Regions from separate parts of the Clostridium omnivorum genome, predicted to be linked through region 1. Evidence: riboswitches for the same ligand, from Rfam matches in the RefSeq annotation. Region 1 holds a riboswitch; each other region holds the start of a gene.
The links. A riboswitch is a leader RNA that binds a small molecule or an ion and turns the genes downstream of it on or off. The one in region 1 is predicted to bind S-adenosylmethionine.
Positions count from the first base shown of each region.

Region 2: linked by a shared signal. The riboswitch ahead of metK (methionine adenosyltransferase) and the one ahead of bsdE14_RS11725 (methionine ABC transporter ATP-binding protein) in region 1 are both predicted to bind S-adenosylmethionine.
Region 3: linked by a shared signal. The riboswitch ahead of bsdE14_RS01050 (methionine ABC transporter ATP-binding protein) and the one ahead of bsdE14_RS11725 (methionine ABC transporter ATP-binding protein) in region 1 are both predicted to bind S-adenosylmethionine.

Region 1 covers NZ_BRXR01000001.1:2,442,293-2,452,237, forward strand. The annotation lists gene bsdE14_RS11690 (VanW family protein) at 1-663, opposite strand, end outside; gene moaC (cyclic pyranopterin monophosphate synthase MoaC) at 923-1,411, shown strand; gene moaA (GTP 3',8-cyclase MoaA) at 1,401-2,378, shown strand; gene bsdE14_RS11705 (MOSC domain-containing protein) at 2,383-2,811, shown strand; gene bsdE14_RS11710 (RNA polymerase sigma factor) at 3,028-3,624, shown strand; gene bsdE14_RS11715 (DUF4367 domain-containing protein) at 3,614-4,816, shown strand; gene bsdE14_RS11720 (M20 family metallopeptidase) at 4,868-6,082, opposite strand; SAM riboswitch class I at 6,153-6,257, opposite strand; SAM riboswitch class I at 6,437-6,546, shown strand; gene bsdE14_RS11725 (methionine ABC transporter ATP-binding protein) at 6,691-7,770, shown strand; gene bsdE14_RS11730 (methionine ABC transporter permease) at 7,718-8,398, shown strand; gene bsdE14_RS11735 (MetQ/NlpA family ABC transporter substrate-binding protein) at 8,505-9,350, shown strand; gene bsdE14_RS11740 (hypothetical protein) at 9,550-9,945, shown strand, end outside.
Region 2 covers NZ_BRXR01000001.1:843,891-853,835, reverse strand. The annotation lists gene bsdE14_RS03935 (M23 family metallopeptidase) at 1-648, shown strand, start outside; gene spoIIID (sporulation transcriptional regulator SpoIIID) at 761-1,015, shown strand; gene bsdE14_RS03925 (rod shape-determining protein) at 1,121-2,158, shown strand; gene yyaC (spore protease YyaC) at 2,195-2,725, opposite strand; gene bsdE14_RS03915 (hypothetical protein) at 2,874-3,674, shown strand; tRNA gene bsdE14_RS03910 (tRNA-Thr) at 3,942-4,016, shown strand; tRNA gene bsdE14_RS03905 (tRNA-Tyr) at 4,021-4,106, shown strand; tRNA gene bsdE14_RS03900 (tRNA-Val) at 4,120-4,195, shown strand; tRNA gene bsdE14_RS03895 (tRNA-Thr) at 4,217-4,291, shown strand; tRNA gene bsdE14_RS03890 (tRNA-Tyr) at 4,296-4,381, shown strand; SAM riboswitch class I at 4,590-4,693, shown strand; gene metK (methionine adenosyltransferase) at 4,766-5,941, shown strand; gene bsdE14_RS03880 (hypothetical protein) at 6,096-6,362, shown strand; gene nagA (N-acetylglucosamine-6-phosphate deacetylase) at 6,412-7,542, opposite strand; gene recD2 (SF1B family DNA helicase RecD2) at 7,810-9,945, shown strand, end outside.
Region 3 covers NZ_BRXR01000001.1:221,686-231,630, reverse strand. The annotation lists gene bsdE14_RS01080 (FeoB-associated Cys-rich membrane protein) at 11-160, opposite strand; gene feoB (ferrous iron transport protein B) at 339-2,111, opposite strand; gene bsdE14_RS01070 (FeoA family protein) at 2,113-2,352, opposite strand; gene bsdE14_RS01065 (PilZ domain-containing protein) at 2,503-2,877, shown strand; gene pflB (formate C-acetyltransferase) at 3,259-5,481, shown strand; gene pflA (pyruvate formate-lyase-activating protein) at 5,614-6,339, shown strand; SAM riboswitch class I at 6,457-6,564, shown strand; gene bsdE14_RS01050 (methionine ABC transporter ATP-binding protein) at 6,713-7,681, shown strand; gene bsdE14_RS01045 (methionine ABC transporter permease) at 7,671-8,327, shown strand; gene bsdE14_RS01040 (MetQ/NlpA family ABC transporter substrate-binding protein) at 8,346-9,167, shown strand; gene bsdE14_RS01035 (HAD-IB family hydrolase) at 9,359-9,945, shown strand, end outside.

The DNA of each region.
Region 1 (9,945 bases):
GTTCACATATACCTTTCCGTTACTTATGCCTGTTTTAATTTGTATTGCATAACTTTTTGTGTTTTTAAATTTAAAATCATAATATCCGTAGCTTACAGTAGCATCCTTACCTTTTCCTACATAGCATACAGCTTTACTATGATGATGCCTTTCTATGATTTTCATACCAGATTTTTCAGCAGCATTGTATAGGGTAGTGCTCAATTGGCATATACCTCCACCTATGTCTTCAGCAGGTTCGCCCTTTACTAGAATTTTTGCTTTTTTATAGCCTTTTTCTGGTGTTCTTTTTCCTACTGTGTTATTGAACGAAAAGGTTTCACCAGGTTTAAGGGTATAATTATTTATTTTCTTTGCAGCTAAGGTTATATTGTTTACTCTAGTGCTGCTGCTGTCCATCAATGGAGTTTCATAACTAGATAAAATTGTTGGTTTCTTAGTGCTTGCTTGTTTTTGAGGAGCTTCTGGAGCTTTTTCCTGAGGCTTTGGAGGCTCAGGTGGCTTTTGTTCTTCTATTCCGGTACTGTGACCTATGGATGGGCTTTGCTCTACAGGTTTTGAAGACTCAGGTACTACAGGAGTAGGCCTTTCTTTATTTGTACAGCCAATTAAATTAATGGAAAATAATAATAGAATAAGAGCAAGTCTTCTATTCTTATCCATTTCAGCACCTCCGTCAAGAATAGCATGAAATTTGAGGAATACTATTATCTTTATTAATATATTATTAGCTTTTTTATAGTAGTTATAAGTGGAATTTTATAGGTCAGGGGAGCTGAAAGCTTAGCTTTCTTGTGATAAGTTAAAGTAGGTTTAAATACCTACTTATTTTTTTCAAAAAAATAATATAGTGGAATACCTTTTAAAGGCTGTGAATATACAATAATTAAAGCTGATAAATATAAAAAAGGGGATGAATTTTATGCTTGAGGAACACAGGTTAAATCATTTTGACAGTGAGGGAAAGGCTATTATGGTTGACGTAAGCCATAAGGAGGACACCTTAAGGATTGCTGCTGCTAGGGGCAAGGTTAAAATGAAAATGGAAACTATAGAACTAATTGAGAGCGGGAAGATGGGAAAGGGGGATGTACTTGGGGTAGCTAGAGTAGCTGGAATTATGGCAGTAAAGAGAACCTCTGAGCTTATTCCTATGTGCCATCCACTTTTTATTACGGGAAGTGAAGTAAGCTTTAATATAGACAAAGAAAGGTCATGTATTCATATAAAGGCTGTGGTTAGAACTACAGGAAAGACTGGAGTTGAGATGGAAGCGCTAACGGCTGTGTCAATAGCTGCACTTACAATATACGATATGTGCAAAGCTGTAGATAAGGCCATGGTTATAGAAGATATTTATCTCTATAAAAAAGAGGGAGGAAAGAGTGGGATTTTTATAAATGAAAGATAAAGTAGGGAGAGAAATAGAGTATTTAAGAATATCAATTACAGATAGATGCAACTTAAGGTGTGCATATTGCATGCCTGAAAGTGGCATAAAGCTTATGGATAGTTCAGAACTTATGACCTTTGAGGAAATTGAAAAGGTAGTTAAAGCTTGTGCAGCACTAGGGGTATCTAAAATAAGAATTACCGGTGGAGAGCCTCTTGTACGAAAAAATGCATCAGCTTTAGTTTCTAAAATAAAGGCTGTAGAGGGCATTGAAGAGGTTAGCATGACTACTAATGGAATACTTCTTAATGAACAGCTTAGTGAATTAATAGCTGCTGGGCTTGACAGGGTAAATATAAGCCTAGATACTCTGCATAGTGATAGATACTATGAAATTACCAGAGGCGGGGAATTGAGTAAAGTACTAAGTGCTGTAGATCAAAGTATTAAGGCAGGATTAATTACTAAGCTAAATACAGTAATAATAAGAGATTTTAATTACGATGAGCTAATGGATTTTGTAAAGCTTGCAGAAGATTTGCCGGTTAGTGTGAGGTTTATAGAGTTAATGCCTATAGGACAAGGCAAGGATTATAAGTCCGTAACTACGGAGGAAATAAGGAAGACCATTTTAAAAGAGAGGCAATTAGAACCATTCAGCCAGGTAACAGGAAATGGTCCAGCTGTTTACTATAAAACCGAAAGCAGTAAGGGGAGTATTGGATTTATAAGTCCATTGAGTCATGAATTTTGTGATAGTTGTAACAGAATAAGGTTTACAGCAGAAGGATTTTTGAAGCTTTGTCTACACTGGAACTTAGGGATAAATTTAAAAGCAGCATTAAGGCGGGGATGTTCTCTGATGGAGCTTAGTAAGATAATTGAAAAGGCTGTGAGAGAGAAGCCAAACCATCATGAATTTATGATGAGTATGGATAACAAAGTAGATTATGATACAAGAAAAATGGTTCAAATAGGGGGGTAACTATATGGGAAAGGTACTAGCTGTGTGTGTAAGTGAAATAAGGGGAATACAAAAAAAGGATATAAGTAAGGTAGAACTAATTGAAAATTATGGGCTTAAGAATGATGCCCACGCAGGAACTTGGCACAGGCAGGTAAGTCTCTTAGCTATAGAAAAAATAGAGGAATTTGAAAAACGCGGTATAGAGCTTGAACACGGCGCCTTTGGAGAAAACTTTGTGGTTTCAGGCATTGATCTTGTTAAGCTTCCAATAGGTACAAGGCTAAAAATAGGAGAAGCTGAAATTGAAGTTACTCAAATAGGAAAGCGGTGTCATTCCAGATGCCATATTTATGATACTGTTGGTGACTGCATAATGCCTAGGGAGGGCATTTTTGCAAAGGTGATAAAGGGCGGAATGGTAAAAGTAGATGATGAGGTAGAAGTTATCTAAAAAACAAATACAATATTTGGTTCCTTAGTGTATTATTAAAATATGCTAAGGAATTTTTTTATTTTTTTGAACCAATTATTATACATTTACATCATTTAGTATGTGATTAGAATTTAACGGAGGTAAAAGCCCTAAATGAGCTTTTACGGGTAACTTGCCGATGGAAATCGGCATGAATAAGTTACCACGTGTTCCGGGTGAAAGGAGGATGATTACTTGATTGAGATTGATTATATTACCAAAGCTCAAAGGGGAGATAAACAGGCCTTTAAATTTATCTTCACAAGCTACAGACAAAAAGTGTACAGGACTGCCTTTTTGGTGCTTAAAGACTATCAGTACGCAGAGGATGTTGTGCAGGAAACATTTATGCAAGTATATTTAAAGCTTGATAAACTTTCAAATCCTGTGGCCTTTGATAAATGGCTTTACAGAATAACTATGAATTTATGTATAGAAGTCATTAGAAAGCATAAGAAAATTTCCTTAGAAGCTTCTAAGGAAGATTTAGATGTAGATAGAGAAAATTTAGTTATCGATATGAATGCGCCTGAGAGCAAATTAATTGAAAAGGAACAGCAGAAGAGTATATTGAAATGTATTTCGGAGCTTCCCGTTAAGCATAGGGCTGTTTTAATTTTATACTATTATAATGACTTTGATGTAAAAGAAATTGCTGAAATTTTAGGATCAATGGAGGGAACAGTTAAATCAAGATTATTTTATGGAAGAAGACTCCTCAAAGAAGCCTTAAAGGCAGAGGGACTGGATATGCCAGAAAACACTGATGGAGGTGTTATGTATGGGAATTGATAACATTATAAGAAAAAGTTTAGAGGATAGTGTGGACAATTTAGACTTGCCTGTGGAAAAGTATGAAGAAATGTTTGAACATATTACTAGTCAGGAGAGAGCTATAAAACGGAGTTTTATTAAAAGTTTATTACAGAGAGTAAATATATTATTTAGGAGAATTAATTATAAAGAAGCTATAGGAGTTGCAGCTTTTGTGATGGTGCTTATTTTAGTACCAACTGTTGTTAAGTATAGTAGAAGCAAGGATATTAATGCAGCTATAGATAAAGATAAGGCTATTAGCAGCGAAAAAAGTGTAAAAGGCTATGATTTTTCAAGGCAGTTAGAGCTGTTAGTGTCTGATATTATTCCTAGGAATAGAGAAATAATTAAAGATGAAAATCAAATAAAAGAGAAGGTGCCATTTCCTATAGAATATCCTAAGTTTATACCGGAAGGTTACAAGTTAGCTAACACAGATATGGAAATTAACGAGGATTATATAGGGAAAATATATAGTGTAGGGCTTGTGTACAAAACAGCATCAAATAATACCTTTATGATAATGCAGATTACTGAAACAGGTAAGCCTGGTGATATTGATAAGTACGAAAAAATAAGTATTAATGGAGTGGATGCATATCTGTATGATCCGAAAATAAAAAACGGAAATATGCAGCTAATGCTTTGGAAGAATGGAAAGTATTACAATGTGATCTCTGATAGTATAGGAAAGGATAATATTATAAATATAGCTAAGTCTTTAGATTTTAATCTTCAGGGAGACACTAGAAAAAGTTATCGAAATGGAACATTTGAGTACTTTGAATATAATGATAGTACGAAAAAGATGGTGCCCTTTACAGTTGATTATCCTAAATATACTCCAAATGGCTTTAAGATACATAATACACAGATAATGCAGCTGAAAAAAGAAGACAAAGTACTCACTATCGCAAGGGAAAATTACAACAATGGAACGGGGAGCATGATAACTATAAGCGAAACTGATGATAAGAGTAAGTTTCAAAATATTACTGGAAAATTCAAAAAGGAAACTATTGATGGAATAGATGGCTGGTACCGTGAAGATATAGAGGACAAGAATAAAATCATACAAATAATATTTTGGGAAAATGAAAAACTCTACTGTGTAAAAGGAAGTAATGTTACAAAGGAAGAGCTAATAAAAGTGGCTAAGTCATTGTAATAAACCCTTGAATATAGACAAATGGCAATAAGAGGATGCTTCAAAACTACATTAAAGTAGTTTTGAAGCATCTCCTTTTTTACACCTTTCAAATTCAGACTTAATCTCCATTAATTTATCTCCATCAGTTAATAGCTTAAGTCCTGTTAGAGCTAGAGCCTTTGCAGCAAGAATTAAGGCATCATCAGCTTCAGTGGATTTTGCTGCAGCACAGAACTCCTTAGTATGCCCTACTAAATTACTTGGACCAATCCTTATATATGGGTGAATTGTTGGAACTACCTGGCTTATGTTGCCTGCGTCTGTAGAGCCTAAGCCCTTAGAGGTTTTACTAGGTACTTCTATCCCAAGTGTTTTCATACTATCTACAAAAACTTCATCGAATTTAGTATTAATCAGCAAGTCATCTACCTTATTTTGAAAGGATATTATATTAACCTTTGCCCCGGTGGCTAAAGCAGCGCCGCTGGCAATATTTTTAACCTTTTCAGTTACTTCGTCACAACCTTTTCTTGTAGAAGCCCTTATGAAGAATCTTGCTTTAGAGTATTCAGGTACTATATTGGGTGCATCTCCCCCGTGGGTAATAATACCGTGAATTCGTACATCGCTAGGTAGGTGCTGTCTTAATGCATTTATTCCGTTAAATAGAGAAATCACTGCATCTAAGGCGTTAATACCTTCTTCAGGACAAGCAGCCGCATGAGCTGGCCTTCCAATAAACTCAAAGTCTAATGGATCTACAGCAAGGGAGGTTCCAGTTACTGAAGTTTGATTTGAAGGGTGAATCATCATACAGGCATCGATGCCTTGAAGCAGGTTATGCTTTACAAAGCTTCCTTTTGCGCTGCCGTTTTCTCCTCCTTCTTCAGCTGGTGTGCCTAAAACAACTATTTCTCCACCGATTTCATCAATAACTTTGGACAGAGCTATAGCAGAGGCTATACTGGTAGTGCCTATTATATTATGACCACAAGCATGACCCAGATTTGGAAGAGCATCATATTCTGCCAAATAACCTATAACAGGTCCAGTGATTTTTGAAGACTTTTTTCGAGCAATAAAAGCAGTAGCATGGCCAGCCACAGCTCTTTCAATGGCAAAGCCATAGCTTTCTAAGGTGTCTGAAAGCAGCTTAGAAGCAAAAAACTCCTGATTTCCTATTTCAGGTCTCTCATGTATTTGATGACTTATCGCTAGGTATTCTTCTTTTTCATCTTCTATGGATGATATAATTCTATCCTTCAGGTTTTCAAAATGATTCATGTTAATTCCTCCTCAATAAAAAAACCTCTTCACATAAAGAAGAGGTCCTTATCAACAAGGATAGTTCCTCTTCTTATCTCTCAAGAATAATCTTGTTGGACTTGGCACAGTATTCTTAAAAGAACCCGCTGCCGAGGTTTCAAAGGGCCATTCCCTCCACCTCTCTTGATAAGAAGGGTTTATTCAGTTATTTAAAAACTATAATAAAACCTGAAAGAGGTATTGTCAATAGATTTTTTTCATATAATTATATATAAAAATTTTTCCTTTTTTTATGTTGACAATAATAAAAATACCTCGTATAATGAATTTCAAGCAATCCGGAATTGCAAAAAAACGAAAATTTAATAAAAATCCTTATCAAGAGAAGCTGAGGGACTGGCCCGAAGAAGCTTCAGCAACCACATGTTTCATTCGCATGCAAGGTGCTAAATCCAGCAGAATTAAGTTCTGAAAGATGAGGGAAGGTGCAAGTTTTGAATCAAACCCTTCCATGGGTTTTTTTTATGCACTAAACCCCTTCTTTCTGAAGGGTTTTTTTATTTCAAGGATGGTATTTTTAGAATACTTGGTATACTGTTATGAACTAATAAGAAGGGGGTATGGTTATGATTTGGCTTAAGGACATCAGCAAGGTTTATTCAAGTAGAGAGCAGAGGGTAGAAGCACTTAAGAATGTTAATTTACATATTGAAAAAGGGAAAATATATGGGATTATTGGATTTAGCGGGGCTGGGAAAAGTACTCTTATTCGCTGTATAAACTTGCTAGAAAAGCCAACTAAGGGTCAGGTTACGGTAAATGGTAAAGAACTTACAAGCCTTACCCCGAGAGAGCTTAGGAAAACAAGGGAAAAGATAGGAATGATATTTCAGCACTTCAACCTAATGAAATCAAGGACTGTTTATCAAAACATTGCTTATCCGTTAAAGAGAAAAAAGCTTGAAAAGTCTGTAGAAAGAGAAAAGGTAATGAAGCTGCTTGAACTTGTTGGGCTTACCGATAAGGTTAATGCTTATCCGTCACAGCTCAGCGGGGGTCAAAAGCAGAGAGTGGCTATAGCGAGAGCATTGGCTAATGAGCCTGAGGTGCTTTTATGTGATGAAGCAACTTCAGCACTAGATCCTCAGACCACTCAATCTATTCTTAGACTTTTGAAGGAAATCAATAAAAAACTAAATTTAACCATAGTAATTATTACTCATCAAATGGAGGTAGTTAAAGAAATCTGCCACAAGATAGCTGTTATGGATTCAGGAAAAGTGGTAGAAGAAGGGGATATTATTCAGATCTTTTCTAGTCCAAAAGCTGAAATAACTAAAGAGTTTGTTTCTACAGTATTCCATTATGATAAAATTTATGAGTTTTTGGGGCAAAAAGAATTCGTTGATGTAATAACTGAAGGGGAGGCTATATTAAAGATTTCTTTTATAGGTGAAAAAACTGGTCAGGCATTTATATCGAAAATATCAAGAAAATATAATGTAGATGCCAGCATCTTGTTTGGAAATATTGAAATAGTACAGGATGTACCTATTGGAAATCTTATAGTTAAATTTAGCGGCAGCAAGGAAGGAATAGTAAAGTCAATTGCTTATCTAGAAGAAAATAATATTCATGCGGAGGTGATTAGAAATGCTACACCATCTTTATACCTTTATGCCCAATGTGGTAGAACTCTTTCCTGATATGATAAAAGCTACTTTAGAAACGCTGCTTATGGTATTTATAGCAGGTAGCATTTCTACCTTGATTGGTATTCCTATTGGAGTAACATTAGTAGTTACAAGGCCAGGACATATACTTGAAAATAAGATTATCTATAATTTAGTTGGTAAGATAATTAATGTATTCAGATCTATTCCTTTTGTGATTCTACTTGCAGCAATAATTCCTTTAACCAGATTAATTGTTGGAACTACTATCGGGATGAAGGGGGCATTAGTTCCACTTGTTTTTGGTTCAACACCTTTTGTAGCGAGACAAATTGAATCGGCATTATTAGATATTGATAGGGGAGTGATTGAAGCAGCACAGGCTATGGGCTCCAGTCCCTTTGAAATAATTTACAGAGTACTGCTAAGAGAAGGGCTTCCAGGGATAATATACGCTTTAACAATTACAACTGTAAGCCTTATAGGCTTTTCAGCTATGGCAGGAACTGTTGGAGGAGGAGGTCTTGGAGACTTTGCAATTAGGTACGGCTACCAGTATTTCAAGACTGATGTTATGGTAGCAACAATTATTATACTTCTAATTATAGTAACGGGAATTCAAAGCATTGGAGAATTTTTATTAAAAAAGTTAAGTCATTAGAAGTAAGGGCGATTAAAGGTATAAATGACCTTTAACGGGTAACTTGTCCATAAGAATCGGCACGAATAGATTACCCCGTGTTTTCGACTGAAAGGAGAAAAAAATTATGAAAATAAAAAGATTAACAACCTTAATTTTAGGAATTCTATTTACAGCTTCAGCTTTAGTTGGCTGTGGAAATACAAAAACAAGCACTATTTCAAGTAATGCTGGTTCAGCAAAAAAGCAAGAAATAAAATTGGGAATAACAGGTGATGACCATAAGATATGGGACAATGTAAAGGAAAGGCTGGCAAAGGAAAATATTGATTTAAAAATAGTAAGCTTTAGTGATTATGTAAGGCCGAATATGGCATTAAATGATGGAGAGATAGATGCAAATGCTTTTCAGACAGTGGCATATTTTGAAAAGTTTAAAGCAGATCATAAGCTGGACCTCACTTCACTAGGATATACTATATTGGCCCCTATGGGCATATATTCTAGCAGCTTAAAGAATATAAAGGACTTAAATGATGGAGCAAAGGTGGCTATACCTAATGATGCAACAAATGGTGGAAGAGCATTACTATTACTTCAGGATGCAGGTTTCATTAAATTAAAGGATGGAGCGGGTATCACACCAACGGTGAAGGATATAGCAGAAAATCCTAAAAATCTTAAGATTGTGGAGCTAGTAGCCACACAAATTCCTAGGTCAATAAAGGATGTGGATGCTGCAGCAATCAATAATGGAGTAGCTGTTGAGGCAGGTTATTCACCACTTAAGGATTCTATATATATAGAAGATGTAAAGAAGGACAGTGCAAAGAATTACTTTAATATAATTGCAGTAAAGACAAAAGATAAAGACAACGCTGCCTTAAAGAAGCTTATCCAGGTTTATCAAAGCGAAGAAACTAAAAAGCTTATTGAAGAAACCTATAAGGGTTCATCAATACCCGCATTTTAATTGAAATAGAGAGCAAAGGGTAACTGCAATATTTAATTGCAAGCTATCTTAGAAAATAAAAATTATTATATATTTTGCTAATAAAGGAATTGGAAAAGTTTTGTAGAAACTACATATAATTATAGTAGGAGTCTGGCAGCTTCTAAAGTATGATTACTTTGCTTAGCTGCTGCCTTCAATAATTATAAGGAGAAATGATATGAGCGGAATAGTAATAATTTTTATGGTGATTGTCTTTATAGCTTTGTTTTCTGGAGCTAAAGGAAATCAGTCCAAACCCAGTAGACCAATGAGAAATACTAGACCAACAAACTTTATCACTTATTATGATTCATTACCAGGTGAATCACAGACGGAATTTTTGAATCAGCTTGATGATCTTCAAAGAATGCAAATGCTGGAAATGCTTCAGCATAGAGAGGAAAATCTCGATATACCACAGGATTTAATTGATAACTTTAATGATTGGACTCAAAGTGAGGAAGATAGAAATATAAGTCCTTATGATTCAAATAGCTTTGAAAATTTTAATTCTAGTGATTCTTATATTGATAATACTTCAAGCTATTCTGACTCTTATAATAGCGATAGTACA
Region 2 (9,945 bases), 1.6 Mb from region 1:
TGTCTCTGCATAGTTGCAACTGTAGCTGCAGTAACTACAAGAAATTCAAAAGCAGTTAAGAAGCAGCCTGTAGCTCAAGAGGCACAACAAGATAAGACTACTGATGTAGCTAAGCTAACAGATGAATCATCTACAGAGCATCCTGGAGCACTTCAGGTTAAAACATCAGGAACCGCTGGTATTACTGTACAAAAAGATGGAAAAAATGCAGTACAGCAAGTTTCTAAAACTGTTGATACTAGCTTTGTAAAGCCTGTAGTGGGTACACTGGCAAGAGCTTATTCAGATACGCCAGTATGGTGGGATACCACTGAAAAATGGAGACCAAACTTCGGAATGGATATTAAGGCTGAAGTGGGAAAACCTGTAGTAGCTGTTATGGATGGTAAGGTTGAAGAAGTAAACAATAGTACACAAGATGGTATGCAAGTAATAATCAATCATCAAAATGGATTGAAGAGTGTTTACTCCAATTTAGATTCAAAGGTTTCAGTTACAAAAGGTCAACAAGTTAAAAAAGGTGCTCAAATTGGTAAAGTTGGAAAGACTACAGTAAGAGCTGCCTATGAAAAATACGGTGATCATTTACACTTTGCTGTAATGAAAGGTAATGATTACGTAGATCCATCCAAGTATATAAAATACTAATATTAAAAGTTAGCCATTTTCCGAAATATTCATCGGAAAATGGCTGATGAATGTAATTTAAAAATGCAAAATAGCATATTTATAAATATAGAAGGATTAAGGAGGTAGCACTTTGAAAGACTACATTGAAGAAAGAGTGCTAGAGGTAGCAAATTATATTATTCGTTCAAAAGCTACAATAAGAAAAACAGCAAAAGTATTTGGAGTAAGTAAAAGTACTATACACAAGGATATGACGGAGAGGTTACCTAAAATAAATCCTCAAATTGCAGATGAAGCTAAGCATATTCTAGACTACAACAAGGCAGAAAGGCACATTAGAGGTGGAAAAGCTACAAAATTAAAGTATAAAGCTATTGAAGGTTAAATACATTCCTATTATAATTAAAAGAGTGACAAGTTGTTTCATATTTAAACAATTTTTACCAATATGTGAAATCAATCACCAAAGAGCAGGAGAGTGTGTATAGGAATGTGTTTTTTTAGTGTAGGAACAGATATGGGAATAGATTTAGGAACAGCCACTGTGCTTGTATATATAAAAGGCAAAGGAGTAATATTAAACGAGCCATCAGTTGTGGCAATAGACAAGGCTAACAATAAAGTGAGGGCTGTTGGTGCGGAAGCTTGGCAGATGATAGGTAGAACGCCAGGAAACATTGTAGCAATCCGTCCATTAAGGGATGGTGTTATATCAGATTATGATATTACTGAAACTATGCTTAAGCATTTTATAAAAAAGGCCTGTGGTAAAAGAAGAATGTCTGCACCAAGCGTAGTAATATGTGTCCCATGTAAGGCTACAGAAGTTGAAAAAAGAGCAGTTAGAGATGCTGCAACTAATGCTGGAGCAAGAAAGGTTTATCTTATTGAAGAACCTTTAGCAGCAGCAATTGGAGCAGATCTTGATATAACCGGAGCAAGCGGAAATATGGTAATAGATATCGGAGGAGGAACTACAGACATTGCAGTAATCTCCTTGGGTGGAATTGTAGTTAGAGCTTCTATTAAAACTGCAGGAGACAAGTTCGACGAAGCAATTGTTAGGTTTATTAGGAAAAAGCATAAACTAATGATTGGTGAAAGAACTGCAGAGGATTTAAAGATAAATATAGGATCAGCTTATAAAAGAGATGTTGAAGTGTTTATGGAAGTTAGAGGAAGGGATCTTATTACAGGTCTTCCTAAAAATATTACGGTATCCTCAGAGGAAATGAGAGAAGCATTAAAAGATACTGTTAATGCCATTGCCGATTGTACTCGTTCAGTATTAGAAAAAACTCCTCCAGAACTGGCAGCAGATATAGCTGATAAAGGTATTATTATGACAGGCGGAGGAGCTCTTCTGAACGGTTTAGATAAACTAATTGAGGAAGTCACCATGGTACCTGTACGTATAGCTGATGAAGCAGTTTCTTGCGTTGCAAGAGGTACAGGCAAGGTATTGGATTACATAGATAAAATTGATATTAGCTACAACGGATATGACATCAGTATGATAGACAAATAAAATTATATTAGTAGGCTCTACAGTTTGTAGAGCCTACTATTTATTTGTGGAATAAAGATAATAAGCATGAACAATTGAATGAGTTATAACTTTGGATATGCTCATTATTAAATCAAGTCTTATATTTCTATTCGTAAAAAGTTCTGTGCTTTCACTCGAGTCAACAATCCCTATAATTGAAGCATCACCAACATCAGGTAAGGATTTTCCTACCCCTTTGCCAGGGTGGATAGGATAATCACGAGCTTGAATTTCACCAATACTGTTAGTATCACCAAGGCAGGCATCAATTCCAATAATGCTAGCTTTTGGATGCAAGCTTTTAATTTCTATTAATCTTCTATCAATATTCAAAGCATGTATAGGTTCAGAAATTGTCCCGTAGATAGGGAAGGGAAAACTACTTTCTTTAAGCATGGTGCCTACAAGAGGGCCTAGACAATCACCTATACATCTATCTGTACCTATACATACGATTACAGTGTTTTCATTGTAAAAATCCTTTAGGAAATAAGCTATTTCATAGTAAGCTAAAGGGTTCAAATAATTGGCCTTAATTTTACTCAAGTTATACACCTCCTCATTAATATATATGAGTGCAGTGTATGAAATATTAAGTATAATTTATAAAAATATGTCAATAATGGAAATAGGTATAAAAGAAAGAAAGTTATAAAAGCTTTGAATTATAACCTGTATATAGGGAGGTTTTTTTATGAGTAAATCTAAAATGTCAGTAGTTATTATATTCTGTACTATTATAACAGTTACAGCTATGATAAAACCTGAGGTTTTTACTATAGAAGGCATTAGAGAGACAAAAATTAGCTTGTTAGATAATATAAAAAAAATAAATTTCTTATCAAAAGGTAATGGAGATAAAGTAAACCAAAAGGTAACATATAAAGATGTAGTACAAAGTTCCGAAATAAAGGTTAAGGATGTTAATACGGGTAAGGTAGAGATACCGATTAAAAATAATAATAACAAAAGTAATGGGTCTAAAAATAGTAAGGCTTCAAGTAAATATGGTATAGTTCTTTCTGAAGAAGCAAAGAAAAGTAAGATAAATGCACTTCATGAAAGTCAAGTTGAAGATATGAAAAATTACTATAATGATAAATATGCACAGAATAATAATACTAAAAAGGAAATAAGTAAAGAAGTATCAAAAGAGAAGGATACTAAAAATAGTACGTCAATAGATGGTGGAGATAAAACTGACACGTCTGTGGATAATGGAGATAAAACTGATACCCAAGTATTTAAAGTATCTAGGGAAGAAATAAAAGATAAATTAACCTTATCGGATAAGCAAAAAATATTATCTGTTGCTAGAAAATTATCGCCATCCGACTATGAAAAGATTAACAAATATATAAATAATGAAGATGGTGAGCAGGGAGTAATTGATGCTGTTAAACTTCTTAGAGATAGGCTTTCCGACAAGGATTACGAAAAAATTAAAGAGGTAGCAGGAAAGTTTTTAAATATGGAAGTAGTTGAAAAAAAGTAGCGCTATTAAAAGATTGCTTTAAAGCTTATTTTCATAAGATGTTTCATGAATTGTGAATTTGCTGACTATTATAGTAATGATAATGTTTAAATACATTAAAATAAATGAAGGTTTGATATGTAAGAGGAAGAAAAACATAATAATTGAGAGTTTGAGAGAGAAGGTTTTTTATATTGCCGTATTGCGATAGTTGAAATGAAATCAATATGAAGGTATACTATTCCTTGTCAGTGGCGCTCCGGTGCCTAAGACAAAATCAAATATATTGCTGGCATGGCTCAACGGTAGAGCAGCTGACTTGTAATCAGCAGGTTGTAGGTTCGATTCCTATTGCCAGCTCCAATATGGAGGAGTTCCCGAGTGGCTAAAGGGGGCAGACTGTAAATCTGTTGGCTGACGTCTTCAGTGGTTCGAATCCACTCTCCTCCACCATAAAAATTAATGTGGGCGCATAGCTCAGCTGGGAGAGCATCTGCCTTACAAGCAGAGGGTCACAGGTTCGATCCCTGTTGTGCCCACCACATAAAACTAAATAATATCATGCTGGCATGGCTCAACGGTAGAGCAGCTGACTTGTAATCAGCAGGTTGTAGGTTCGATTCCTATTGCCAGCTCCAGTATGGAGGAGTTCCCGAGTGGCTAAAGGGGGCAGACTGTAAATCTGTTGGCTGACGTCTTCAGTGGTTCGAATCCACTCTCCTCCACCATAAAAACACTGAAAGGTGTTTTTTTTAATGTCCATACATATTTGAAAAAATAGTTTTTATTGATATATTATATGAAATAAAAAAATTAGGAATTTAATAAAAGAATTTGGAAAATCACATGAATTTTATTGCTTTCCTTGAATTATAGGTGTTGACAGTAATGAAACACTATGCTATTATGATTTAGAATTTAATACTTTATGTTATGCTCTTATCCAGAGAGGTGGAGGGAAACGGCCCTATGAAACCCGGCAACCGGTGTATTAAAACACTATGGTGCCAATTCCGCAGTTTATTGCTGCAAGATAGGAGGATGTGATTTACAACATTCCTCTTCTTGTAGAAGAGGTTTTTCTATTTTTATATTGTGAAAGGAGATACAAAATGAGAAGATTATTTACATCTGAATCAGTTACAGAAGGACATCCAGATAAAATATGCGACCAAATTTCTGACTCTGTGTTAGATGCTATACTAGCTCAAGATCCAAATGCTAGAGTTGCTTGTGAAACAGCAGTAACAACTGGTATGGTGCTAGTAATGGGAGAAATATCAACTAATTGTTATGTTGATATTCCAAAGGTTGTTAGAAAGACAATTGAGGACATTGGCTATACAAGAGCAAAATTTGGTTTTGACTGTGATACATGTGCAATATTAACATCTATAGATGAGCAATCTGGTGATATAGCTATGGGGGTTAACGAAGCGCTTGAATCAAAAAAAGGTAATATGGATAAAATTGAAGCAATTGGTGCTGGAGACCAAGGAATGATGTTTGGATTTGCAACAAATGAAACTCCAGAATATATGCCACTTGCTATATCTATGGCCCACAAATTAGCAAGAAGATTAAGTGAAGTTAGAAAAAATGGTACATTAGATTATCTAAGACCAGATGGAAAAACACAGGTTACTGTTGAATATGAAGATGACAAAGCAGTAAGAATAGATACTGTAGTTATTTCTACTCAACATAATCCAGATGTAACTCGCGAAACTATTGAAAGAGACTTGATTGAGCATGTTATAAGAAAGATAGTTCCAGCAGAGCTTTTAGATGAAAATACTAAGTACTATATAAATCCTACAGGAAGATTTGTTATAGGTGGTCCACAAGGAGATTCTGGATTAACAGGAAGAAAAATAATCGTAGATACATACGGTGGGTATGGAAGACATGGTGGTGGAGCTTTCTCAGGAAAGGATCCAACTAAGGTTGATAGATCTGCAGCTTATGCTTCAAGATGGGTTGCAAAAAACCTTGTAGCTGCTGGTGTTGCAGATAAACTTGAGATTGAATTAGCATATGCTATAGGTGTTGCTAAGCCGGTTTCAGTTGAAGTTGATACTTTTGGAACTGGAAAAGTTTCAGATGACAAGATAGTTGAAATAATTAATAAGGTATTTGACCTAAGACCAGCTGCAATTATTAGAGATCTTGATTTAAGAAGACCAATCTACAAACAAACAGCTGCATATGGACATTTTGGAAGAACAGACGTTGATCTTCCATGGGAAAGACTTAATAAAGTAGAAGCCATTAAGGAATTACTTTAGAAACTTAACTTTGTTATAGTAGAGCTTAATTAAACAAATACCCGCTGCTATGCGGGTATTTTTGTTGCGTAGTAAATTTATGTAATAATAAATTTTAGCTTTTTTTCACATAATAGTAGTACTTAAATTTACAAAAAACGAAAGAGGTAATAATATGAACAATATATGGAAACTAAAGTTTGTAGCTTTTATTCATTCTACTAGTGTATTCTATAAAAGACTTTATTTTACACTTCTTGCAATTACAATTGGAGCAGGATTATTGTCATTGTTTTCATTAATTGGTTTTATTAATAAGCTAGTTAATATCGTTAGAACAAGTCCTAATGGTATGTTTATTACCATAGTATTCTTTGTTGTATTTCCGGTTTTAGCTTTTATGCTAGATAAAAGCTTTGCGGCTAATGTGCATGAAAAATAAGATTATAATAAATCCCTGTGCCTTTTAGCACAGGGATTTATTAGTTAGTTTATCTAATTATTTTTCCGCCGATTATAACCTTCTCGATATTTATGTCATCGTCAAATAGTACTAAATCTGCATCATAGCCTTCTTTTATTAAGCCTTTTTTATCAGCTACTTTGCAATGCTTTGCTCCATTATAGGTTGCCATTTTAACTATATCATAAAGCTGAAAAGTAGAATTTTTATATACATTTCTAATAGCTTTATCTAAAGTTAATATGGAACCAGCTAAATTACCTTCTTTAAGTCTCGCAGCTCCATCTTTTACATATACATCTTGACCACCTAAAGCATATTTTCCTTCAGGCATTCCACAAGCCATCATTGCATCTGTTACTAAAAGTACCTTGTCAGTTCCTTTTTGCTTATATGCAACTCTAAGTGAAGGATAACTAATATGAATTCCATCAGAAATGGTTTCTGTAGTTATATCAGTATCGAATATTGCACCTACTATTCCAGGCTCTCTATGATGCAGTGGAGTCATAGCATTATAAAGATGAGTTGAATGACCTATGCCAAGTTTAATGCCTTCTAGTGCCTGCTTATAAGTGGCTTTTGAATGACCTATAGATATTACAATACCTAAATGATTTAGGTATTCAATAAGTTCTTTAGCACCCTCTACTTCAGGAGCAATAGTAATGCTTGTTATTGAATCTAAATGTTCTCCAACCATTTCTTTAAAGGTATCAATAGAAGGAGTTTGTATAAAATTAGGATTTTGAGCACCAATCATTGATGGGCTAATAAAAGGCCCTTCAAGATGAACTCCCAACACATTAGCACCATCTGTTCCAGCTGCCTTAGCTTCGGCTACTGCTTCGATAGCTTTTTGTATATCATTGATACTGCAGGTCATAGTAGTAGGAAGAAATGAAGTAGTTCCAAAAGCTGCTATGGTTTTAGCTATTGTGTTTATAGATTCCCTTGTTCCATCCATTGTATCTGAGCCACCGGCACCATGAATATGCACATCAATAAACCCTGGTGAGAGATAGAGACCTTTTGCATCAATTATATCTGTATTAATTTGGGTTATTGGATTGATTTCTTTTATTTTATCCTTTTCAATTAAAACAGAACCAGTTTCTATTCTGTCATGAAAAATTATTTTACAATTTTTAATTAACATGAAAATCCCCTCCGAATTCTATTTTAGATTTAAGAATGTTTAAAGTCAATAACCTTAAGTAATACACATAAAAATGAAAAGAACAATGATGAGAATTAAAAAAATTATTAAATAACGCAAGTTATATTATAGCAGTTGAGAAATTTATTTTATTAGGGTATGCTATAATTATAATATTTTTTATTACATTATTTTATATATTATTATAAAAATTATATATCTTTTGCATTATGGAGAGTAATGCAAATTAGATATGGGAGAGATTTTATGCCAGAAATACAAGGAACAGTAGAAGCAATTCTTTTTCAGAACGAAGAAAATGGATACGTAGTAGCGTACATAAAAGATAAAAGTGATAAAGTTACAATAGTTGGAACTATTCCATATATTAATGAAGGGCAAAGTTTAAAGCTTACAGGACAATGGGTTGTTCATCCTCAATTTGGCGAGCAATTTAAAGTGGAAAGCTGTGAGGAACTATTACCAACTTCTATTGTTGGAATAGAAAAATACCTTGCGTCTGGGGTTATTTCAGGAATAGGACCTGTTACAGCAAAAAAAATTATTGAGAAGTTTGGTGAACAAACTTTAGAAATATTGGACAATGATATAGAAAGACTTAGAGAAATAGAAGGCATAGGAGAGAAAAAGATTGAAATAATTTTTGAATCCTATTCTAGACAAAGGGAAGTTAAAAATATAATGGTTTTCCTTCAAACCTATGGAGTTACCCCTAATCAATGTGTTAAAATCTATAAAAGATTTGGAGCTACCTCTATTAATGTAGTTAAAGAAAATCCATATGTTTTATCTGAAGAAATTGCAGGTATAGGTTTTAAAACTGCTGATAAAATTGCAAGAAGTTTAGGGATAGAAATAAATTCACCTTTTAGAATACAAAGCGGTGTTAATTTTATTATTAATGAATTTTGTGCTCTTGGAAATACGTATATGCCTTTAGATAAGCTTTTAAAAGAAGGTAAAAGTATTTTAGGAGTATCTGAGGAGGACATTAATAAAAATATTTATGATGGTACTGTAGATGGGCGAATAAAAGTAGAGATTATTGATGGAGAACAGTGCGTATTTACTATACCTTATTATTATTGTGAACTTAGTGTTACTAAAAAAATATTGACTCTAGCACTCACAAATTATGAAAATCTTAATATAAATGTAGAACAGGAAATTTGTGATTTTGAAAAGGATAAAAATATAAAATTTGCACCATCCCAAATTGAAGCAATTAAAGGAGCTGTGGAAAACGGTATAGAAGTTATTACTGGCGGCCCTGGTACAGGAAAAACTACAATAATTAACTGCATAATAGATATTTTTGAAAATGCTGGTATGAGAGTGTTCATGGCAGCACCTACAGGCAGGGCAGCTAAAAGAATGACTGAAGCTACGGGTAGAGAATCTAAAACAATACACAGATTACTAGAGCTTGGTTATGCTGAAGATGATTCTATGGATTTTGTTAAGGACGAAGGCTCGCCTTTAGAATGTGATGTGGTGATAATTGACGAAGCTTCTATGATCGATATAATGCTTATGAATAGTCTCCTCAAGGCAGTGGGTCTAGGAACTAGGGTAATCATCGTTGGTGACGTAGATCAATTGCCTTCAGTTGGTCCAGGCAATGTTTTAAGGGATATTATTGAAAGTAAATGCATTAAAGTTGTAAGGTTAAAGGATATATTTAGGCAGGCTCAGGAGAGTATGATTGTTGTTAATGCTCACAAAATAAATAATGGTGAGATGCCTCTATTAAATGAAAAAAATAAAGATTTTTATTTTATTAATAATGATGATAATAATCAAATAATGAAGACGGTTATAGACCTAGTTAATAAAAGACTTCCTAAGTTTAATAAGGAATGGAATAAGTTAAGACATATACAAGTTCTTACGCCTATGCGTAAAGGGACTCTTGGAGTGCTTAATCTCAATAAAGAACTTCAAGCTATTCTTAATCCAAAAGCCAATTTTAAGAATGAGAAGCAGTTTAGAGAACTTATTTTCAGAACTGGTGATAAGGTCATGCAAATAAAGAATAACTATTCGCTTAAATGGACTAGAGTTGCAGGAGATGGAGATAATGAGGGAATAGGTGTATTTAATGGCGATGTAGGTTATATTGATGAGATTGATGAGGAAAACGATACAATATCTGTAGTATTTGATGAAGAAAGAAAAGTTGTTTATGAGAATATGTATTTAGATGAGTTAGACTTAGCGTATGCAATAACCATCCATAAGAGTCAAGGAAGCGAGTTTCCAGTGGTAATTATGCCTGCATTTATGGGGCCTCCACTACTTATGAACAAAAATCTTTTGTATACAGGAATAACTAGGGCTAAGCAGCTAGTGGTGTTGGTTGGTTCCATTAAGGCTGTGCAT
Region 3 (9,945 bases), 2.2 Mb from region 1:
ATACCTGCTTTTATTTTTGTTTTGGGCTATTGTATTTTGGACAGCTAGAAGAGCAACTTCCGCAATTACATTTACCTGAAACGCTTTTTTTAAGATTTTTAAACAAAATATAACCTGCAGCGGCTATAATGCCAACTGTTACTATAATTTCTACTATCATAAATTTTCTCCTCTCACTTAAAACACTTAGTAATCTATTCATGCAGATTTCTTACGGACATCCGCGGGAAATTTAATCTGATTGTAATTAGTTCAATTACTTATTGAAGTGCGTTCAAATTTTCAGCCCTATAAAAGTTCGGTTATGACTTTTGAACCTTTGCTGTTTTCGTAGAAAATTAGATTAATGAAAGTATCATACTGCCTAAATTGTAAACTATAAATGATGCAACCCATGCAAGTACAAGTTGATATAATACTGAAAAAATAGCCATTTTGCTGCCGTACTCCTTCTTCATAGTGGCAATAAGTGAAATGCAAGGAGTATAAAGAAGTACAAATACTAGAAAGCTGTATGCAGAAAGTGGAGAAAAAACCTTAGGAAGCATTGTTGTTAAATCGCTGCCGTATATAACCCCCATGGTTCCAACGACAACTTCCTTTGCCATAATCCCAGTAAGAAGAGCAACGGAGTTTTGCCAAGATGCAAATCCCAATGGTTTGAAAATAGGGCTTATAAATTTACCTATATAGGCCATAAAACTGGAATTAATATCTGTCATACCAGTAAAATTAAAGTTAGAAAGAACCCAAACAATTATTGATACTGAAAAAATTATTGTACCAGCTTTCTTTAAAAAACCCTTTCCTTTTTCCCAAGTGTGCTTAAATAATAGTTTTACTTCTGGTAGCTTGTATTCAGGAAGTTCTATAATAAAAGGTTCCTCGTCTTTTTTAAAGAGAGTATTTTTAAATAGTATTCCCATTAAGAAGGCTATTATAATTCCTAATAAATATAGAGACCCGATAACTGTTACTTCTTTACCTTTAAAAAATGCAGCTGCAAATAATGCGTATACAGGAAGTCTGGCATTACATGACATTAATGGAACAAGCAGAGCTGTGAGTTTTCTATCCTTTTCACTTTCTAAGGTTCTGGCTGACATTACTCCAGGAACAGAGCAGCCGAAACCAATTATCAAGGGAATAAATGCTTTTCCTGACAAGCCCATTTTTCTAATTATTTTATCCATTATAAAAGCTACTCTTGCCATATAACCACTATCTTCTAAAAAAGATATACATAAAAACAAGGTTAGTATTACAGGTAAAAAAACAATAACTGAACCGACCCCGCCTACAACCCCATCTACTAGCAGTGATTTGAACCATGGACTGCTGTTATATAATAATGAACTCAAAAAGGGCATCAAGTAATCATTAACACCATTATCTAACAAGTCGGCTAATGGTTGTCCTATCCATGAAAAGGTAAATTGAAATATTAGATATATAATAATCATAAATAGCGGATATGCTAAAAATTTATTTAATAAGATTTTGTCTACTTTTTTTGAGATGGAAATGCTTTGGCCGGTTTTATTGACTAAGCATTTGCCTAGTACATTTTCTATATAAATATATGTTTCTTTTTCATTTTGAAATTGAAAGTTATTATCAATAAATGAATTAAAAAAATTCTTACTTTCGAGTAAGGTTTTTATATCATCGATTCCTACTGCCTTGGAGGCTATAATAGGAACCACTTTTACACCTAAGTTTTTTTCTAGTGCTAAAAAGTCTATTTTAAGTCCCTTTGCTTCTGCAGCATCAATCATATTTAAAACTAAAATAATCGGTTTGTTAAATTGTTTTAGCTGCATTGTTAAGTAAAGATTTCTATTTAAATTAGAAGCGTCTAAAATATTAATTATGACATCTACGTTACCGTTAATTAAAAAATCTTTAGAAACCCTTTCCTCGTTGGAGTAGGTATCCATAGCATAAATGCCTGGTAAATCTACTATCCTGATTGATTTTCCTATGTAACCTTCTTTTTTGTCTACTGTTACACCAGCCCAATTTCCTACATGCTGATTTGAACCTGTTAGTTGATTGAATAAAGTGGTTTTCCCAACGTTGGGATTACCAAGAAGTGCGGCTGTTAACATATTAGTCCTCCTCTACAGTTTGGTTATAAACCTTTATGTTTTTAGCATCTTTTTTTCTTATAGCTAAATCAAAACCTCTAAAGTTTATTATTATGGGGTCCCCTAAAGGAGCTGCTGTTTTTACCGCAATCTCGGTGCCTTCTATTGCTCCTAAAGCTAAAAGTCGTTTTGCTAATTTTTCATCTCCTGTAATGTAGCTTACATAAACTGTTTCTCCTGGTTTTACATCGCAAATGCTCATCATTAACACCTCGTACTGAAAATCATTCTCAAATAAATTTTAACACGCTCGAATAATTTTGTCAATATATTAGTCTATAAATAAAAATAGAAGTTTTTTATTTAAAAATATATTATAATGATATTAGAGGGTAAAAAGGGAGGAAGAATTGTGGATATAAAGTTAGAACATATGAGTAATATAGATAAAAGACATGGGAAGAGAGCAAAATACGATTTGAAGCTATATTATCCGAGGGTGAATAATAACAGTATCTATAATAAATATAACCTTGGATCTCCTATACTAGAGACCATAGATATATCTGAAACTGGGATTAGTTTTATAAGTAGAGCTGAGCTTAGGGAAGATGATTTTATTTCTTTTCTTCTTACAATAGAAAACAATCCTTCATTCTGGTGTATGGCTGAAGTTAAGTGGATTCAAAAAATAGAAGGATTTTTCAAGGTTGGGTGTCAATTTTATTGTCTTAATGAAGATCAGATTAGGTACATAAGAGAATATGTTAGTAAAGTGATAGATTAGCTCAGGCGAAAACCTGAGCTTTTTCTTTTGTAAAAGTTTACATACTTTAAAGATTCGTTATAAGAAAAAAAGAATATTGATTATAAGTGTGTTTTTTAAAACTTTTTGATTTTAATAATTAGATGGAAATTGCCGGCTATATTGTTAGATGAATAATTTTGCTGCTTATATGTCATAAAAAGGAGTTATTCAATAATTATTAATATGAAACAGATGTTATATAAAGTATATAACAGAAAAACAAAGAAATGTAACAGAAAATGTAACTGTTACATTTATAACGCAAAAAAAGCCTAAAATTCTATAAAATTAGGTATTGATACAGAAAGAAAAATATAGTACAATAGAAACATGTTAAATATGAAATAAGGAGTCGATGTTATGTATAAGCAATGGAATGGATTTAACGAAGGTAATTGGATGAATGAAATTAATGTAAGAGACTTTATTCAAAAGAATTATAAACTATATGAAGGCGATAAGAGTTTCTTAGTAGGACCAACCGAAAAAACTAAAAAAGTTTGGGATGAATGCAGTAAGTTAATAATAGAAGAACTTAAAAAGGGAATATTAGGCGTTGATACAGAAACGATTTCTGGAGTAGATGCTTTTAAACCTGGATATATAGATAAAGATAACGAAACAATAGTTGGGCTTCAAGCTGATGCTCCTCTAAAGAGAATAACCAATCCTTTTGGTGGAATAAGAATGGCTGAACAAGCTCTTGAGTCTTATGGATACAAAGTGAGCGATGAAATGCATGAAATATTTACAAAGTATAGAAAGACTCATAACCAAGGCGTTTTCGATGCTTATACTGATGATATAAGAGTGGCTAGAAAAGCTGGGGTTATAACAGGACTTCCAGATGCTTATGGAAGAGGAAGAATAATAGGTGACTATAGAAGAATAGCACTATATGGTATAGATAAATTAGTTGAAGATAAGAAAAAAGATCTAAAGAACCTAAAAGGAACTATGGTTGAAGAGACTATAAGATTAAGAGAAGAGCTAAATGAACAAATAAGAGCACTTGCTAAGATAAAGAACATGGCTGCTTCCTATGGAGTTGATATTTCACAGCCAGCGTCAAATGCAAAAGAAGCAGTACAATTTGTTTACTTTGGATATTTAGCTGCAATAAAGGAAAATAACGGAGCAGCAATGTCATTGGGTAGAACAAGTACTTTTGTTGATATATATATAGAAAGAGATTTACAAGCAGGTATAATAACTGAAGAAGAAGCTCAAGAGATAGTTGATCAATTTATTATTAAGTTAAGACTTGTAAGACACTTAAGAACTCCTGACTATAACGAGATATTTGCTGGAGACCCAACTTGGGTTACTGAATCCATAGGAGGAGTAGGGGTTGATGGAAGACCACTTGTAACGAAGTCTTCTTATAGATATTTGCATACACTAATAAATCTTGGAACTGCTCCAGAACCAAATATGACAGTGCTTTGGTCACAACAGTTACCAGAAAACTTTAAAAAGTACTGTGCTGAAATGTCAATACTTACAGATTCAATTCAATATGAAAATGATGATATTATGAAGCCAATTTACGGTGATGACTATGCTATAGCATGCTGTGTATCTGCAATGGAAGTAGGAAAACAAATGCAGTTCTTTGGTGCAAGATGCAATGTTGGTAAGTCTTTACTTCTTGCTTTAAATGGTGGTATTGATGAAAAACAAGGATTAAAAGTAGTACCAGGGATTGAGCCAATAACAGATGAAGTATTAGATTATGAAAAGGTGAAAGCTAATTACTTTAAGGTGCTAGAATACATTAGTGAATTATATGTAAACACAATGAATATAATCCACTACATGCATGATAAATATGCCTATGAAGCAGCACAAATGGCATTGCATGATACAAAAGTAGGAAGACTTATGGCATTCGGAGTAGCAGGATTATCAGTTGCTGCAGACTCATTAAGCGCTATTAAATATGCAAAGGTTAAGCCAATAAGAGAAAATGGTATAACTGTAGACTTTGAAGTTGTAGGAGAATTCCCTAAGTATGGTAATGACGATGATAGAGTTGATAGTATAGCTGTAGAAATAGTTGAAAAGTTCTCAAGCGAGCTTAAAAAGACACCAACATATAGGAATGCAAAACATACATTATCAGTGTTGACAATAACATCAAACGTAACTTATGGTAAGAAAACTGGATCTACCCCAGATGGAAGAAAGGCTGGTCAACCTTTTGCACCAGGAGCTAACCCAATGCATGGAAGAGATATTGAAGGAGCTCTTGCTTCATTAAACTCTGTAGCAAAAGTACCATATTCATGCTGCGAAGATGGAGTTTCCAATACATTCTCTATAATTCCAGATGCACTAGGAAAAGAATCAGAAGCAAGAATTAATAATCTAGTAGCTATAATGGATGGATACTTTGGTCAAAATGCTCACCACTTAAATGTAAATGTTCTTAATAGAGAAACACTTATGGATGCAATGGAACATCCAGAAAAGTATCCAACTCTAACAATAAGAGTATCAGGATATGCCGTAAACTTTAATAAATTAACTAAGGCACAACAAGCTGACGTTATAAATAGAACGTTCCACGAAAAAATGTAATTAAGTGCTAGACACTTAAAATATAAAACAAATAGCACACACACATCAATCAAAATTAATAACTATGCTGCATGCCTAAGATTTTCTTAGGCATGTGGTGTTTTAATTATTTAGAAGAAGGAGGGGATTTTTATGACAAAAGGAAGGGTGCATTCAATAGAAAGTATGGGGCTTGTTGATGGACCAGGAGTTAGAACTGTAGTGTTTTTGCAAGGCTGTAAACTTAGGTGTGCATATTGCCATAATCCTGATACTTGGGGAACAGAAGGCGGTACTGAAATGACTTCTGAGGAACTATTAAAAAAGATTCTTAGATTTAAACCATACTTCGAGAGATCAGGAGGGGGAGTGACCTTCTCTGGAGGAGATCCCTTACTTCAACCTGAATTTTTACTAGAAATGTTAAAGTTGTGTAAGAAGATGGGAATACACACTACAATAGATACTGCTGGTTATGGATTTAGCGAATATTATGATGAAATTTTAAAATATACGGACTTAGTTCTTTTAGACATAAAGCACGTGGATGATGAAGGGTATAAAAGCCTAACTGGTCGCTCTAAAAGAGGTCTAGACGAATTTATGAAAGCTCTAGAAAGAGCTAGTACTAAAGTATGGGTAAGGCACGTTGTTGTTCCTGGAATAACAGATTCAAAAGAGCATATTGAAAAACTTGAAGAAATAATTAAAAAAATCAATAATGTAGAGAAAATAGAGCTTCTTCCATACCATACTCTTGGTATTCATAAATATGAGAAACTAGGGATTCCATACAGACTTAAAGATGTAGAACCTATGGATAAAAAACAAACTAGAAAATTAGAAAAGATTATAATTGAAAAAATAAAAATTGCATGATATGTATAAAAAACTTTCAAAAAGCTATTGACATTGAACTAGCTACTATGTATAATATTAATCAATACATGGTTATTAATTAAAAATTACTACAAAAGCAAAATTTAATATTTATCGTACTTATCACGAGAGGTGGAGGGACTGGCCCGATGAAGCCCGGCAACCGGTATTGCTTTTAGCAATACAAAGGTGCCAATTCCTGCAGCGTAAGCTGAGAGATAAGGAGAACACTAGGCGTATTTTTACCCGAGGGTTTTCCTCGGGTTTTTCTTTTGTGAAAAAATATGCAGGAACAGCATATCGATGTGTCATTTTAGTATTTATTTATGCAACCGGTTGCGTACATAATTGCGCTTTATAAGGAGGTAACTGAATGCTTGAAGTTAAAAATGTAAGTAAAGCCTTTGGTAAGAATCTAGTCTTACATGATGTAACATTAAAAGTTAATGAAGGGGAGATTTTTGGAATAGTTGGACATAGTGGTGCTGGTAAGTCGACTTTACTTAGATGTCTCAATGGTCTTGAAGCTTATGATAGTGGAAATATTGAAGTTATGGGAAGGGAAGTAAAAACACTTAGTTCAAGGGAGATAAGACTGCTTAGGAAAGATTTAGGGATGATTTTTCAAGGATTTAATTTGCTTAAGAGGAAAAATGTCTTTGAAAATATTGCACTTCCTCTTGAAGTTTGGGGATATGGAAAAGCTGAAATAAATAACAAGGTGAGCAATTTACTCCAGTTAGTTGGACTTGAAGATAAAAGAAATAGCTTTCCTAGTGAATTAAGTGGAGGACAAAAACAAAGAGTAGCGATAGCTAGAGCTTTAGCACTTGAGCCAAAGGTTTTGCTATGTGACGAAGCTACTTCAGCATTAGATCCTAAAACAACAAAGTCTATACTTCAGCTTCTAAAAGAAATTAATGAAAAATTGAAATTAACTATTATTATTGTTACTCATCAGATGGAAGTAATAAAGGAAATATGCTCAAATGTGGCTTTAATGGAAGGTGGCGAAGTAAAAGCAATAGGCGAAGTAGAAAAATTATTTCTAAAGCCTACCTATGAACTAAAAGATCTTATGGGAGAAGAGGAAGTGCTGCCATTCAGTGGAATAAACATAAAGGTTTTCTTCTCAAAAGAGATTAGTCAAAACAGCTTAATCACTTCCATGGCTAGAAGTCTTGATATAGACTTTTCTATTGTATGGGGAAAACTTGAAAAATTTAGAGAAGATGTTTTAGGCAGTTTAGTTATTAATGTTTCCGAGGAAAATAGTAGCGCCATAATAGAATACCTTAACAGCAAGTCCATAGGATGGGAGGTAATAAAAAATGACATTTAGTGAAATATTTCAAGAAATTTTACTGCCAGGGCTAGGGGATACACTATATATGGTTATAGTTTCAACAGTATTTGCTGTAATTTTAGGCTTTTTACCAGCAGTTATATTGGTAGTTACAGATAAAAAGGGGCTTAAGCCAAATAAAATTATAAATAGTACCTTAGATTTTATTATTAACCTATTACGTTCATTCCCTTTTATCATACTAATGATTGCAATTTTTCCGCTTACTAAATTAATTGCCGGTACTTCCATAGGGAAAAATGCAGCTATAGTTCCACTAACAATCGGGGCTGCTCCATTTGCAGCAAGAGTAATAGAGTCTGCACTGAAAGAAGTGGATCCGGGAATCATAGAAGCAGCAAAATCTTTCGGAGCTAGCACAACTCAGATAATTTTCAAAGTAATGATAAGAGAAGCTCTACCCTCTATAGTTTTAGGTATTACTCTAACTGTAATAAGTGTTATAGGGTACTCAGCTATGGCTGGGACAATAGGCGGAGGAGGTTTAGGGGATATAGCTGTAAGATATGGCTATCAAAGGTTTAAGACTGATATCATGATTTATACTGTTATTATATTAATAGTTGTAGTACAACTGTTTCAAAGCGTAGGTAATATTTTATATAAAAAATTAAATAAATAATCACTAGGGGGTATTAAAATGAAGAAATCAATAGCTTTAGTTCTATCAATAGTTTTAACTTTAGGTTTAGCCGGTTGTGCGGCTAAAAACGAAAGCACTTCTGCAAAGACAAGTGTGGGGAATGATAAAAAGGTTATAAAAGTTGGAGCTACTCCAGTTCCACATAAGGAAATTCTTGAACAGATAAAGCCAATACTTGAAAAGAAGGGATATACTTTAGAAATTAAGGAATTCACAGATTATGTTCAGCCTAATTTAGCACTTAACGATGGTGATTTGGATGCAAACTTCTTTCAACATATACCATATTTAAAGAAGAGTATAGAAGAAAAAAAATTAGATTTAGATTATACTGTTAAAGTTCATATAGAGCCAATGGGGCTATATTCAAAGAAGGTTACTAAGCTTGCTGATTTAAAGGAAGGTTCAACTATTGCTGTACCAAATGATCCTACAAATGAAGCAAGAGCTTTAAGAGTACTTGAAACTGCAGGATTAATAAAATTAAAGTCTGGAGATTTAGTAACTATTCTTGATATAACTGAAAATACAAAAAATATTAAATTTAAAGAATTAGAGGCAGCACAGCTTCCTAGAGTATTAAATGACTTAGATGCAGCTGTAATTAATACAAACTATGCTCTAGAAGCAAAGCTTAATCCGGCAAAAGACGCTATAGTTATTGAATCCAAAGATTCGCCATATGCAAATGTACTTGCTGTTAGAAAAAAGGATAAGGATAAGCCGTATATAAAAGCACTATCAGAAGCTTTGAACTCTCCTGAAGTTAAAAAGTTTATAGAAGAAAAATATAATGGAAATATAGTTCCAGCATTTTAATAGGTCAAGGTCTAGAATTAATCTAGACCTTGTTGCTATTTTATGGATTTCCTAAAAGCGCAGATTACAAGATATGCAAAAAATATTACAAAGATTCAACAAAAATGGTTATAATGAATTATAGAAACAATGGGCATTAACAGATAAATCTAATATTATAGTATTAAAGATATATATAGAAGGAGGGTACAATGGACAATATAGGAGCTTTTTTTGATATTGATGGAACTCTATATAGAGAAGGACTTATAGCAGAAATATTTAAAAAATTAGTAAAATATGAGATAATTGAACCTGAACGCTGGTATAATGAAGTGAGACCAGAATATCAAAGGTGGGATAAGAGACAGGGAAACTATGACAATTATTTGTTAAAGATGGCTGATATATATATTGAAGCAATTAAAGGCCTCCATAGCTCACAAGTTGAATTTATTGCAAAAAATGTAGTAGCACAAAAGGGAGATAGAGTATATACTTTTACAAGGGATAGAATACGTTGGCATAAAGAGCAGGGACACAAGATAATTACTATATCTGGAAGTCCGTTAGAATTGGTAAGGGAAATGGCTCTTAAGCATGGTTTTCATGATTATGAGGGTGCTATTTACAAAATGAATAAGGATATGGTATATACTGGAGAGGTTATTCCAATGTGGGATAGCAGTAGTAAACGAAATTCAGTATTAAAATTTGCAGAAAAGTATAAATTAGATTTAGAATATTGCTATGCTTATGGTGACACTTCTGGAGATTATTCAATGTTTGAACTTGTAGG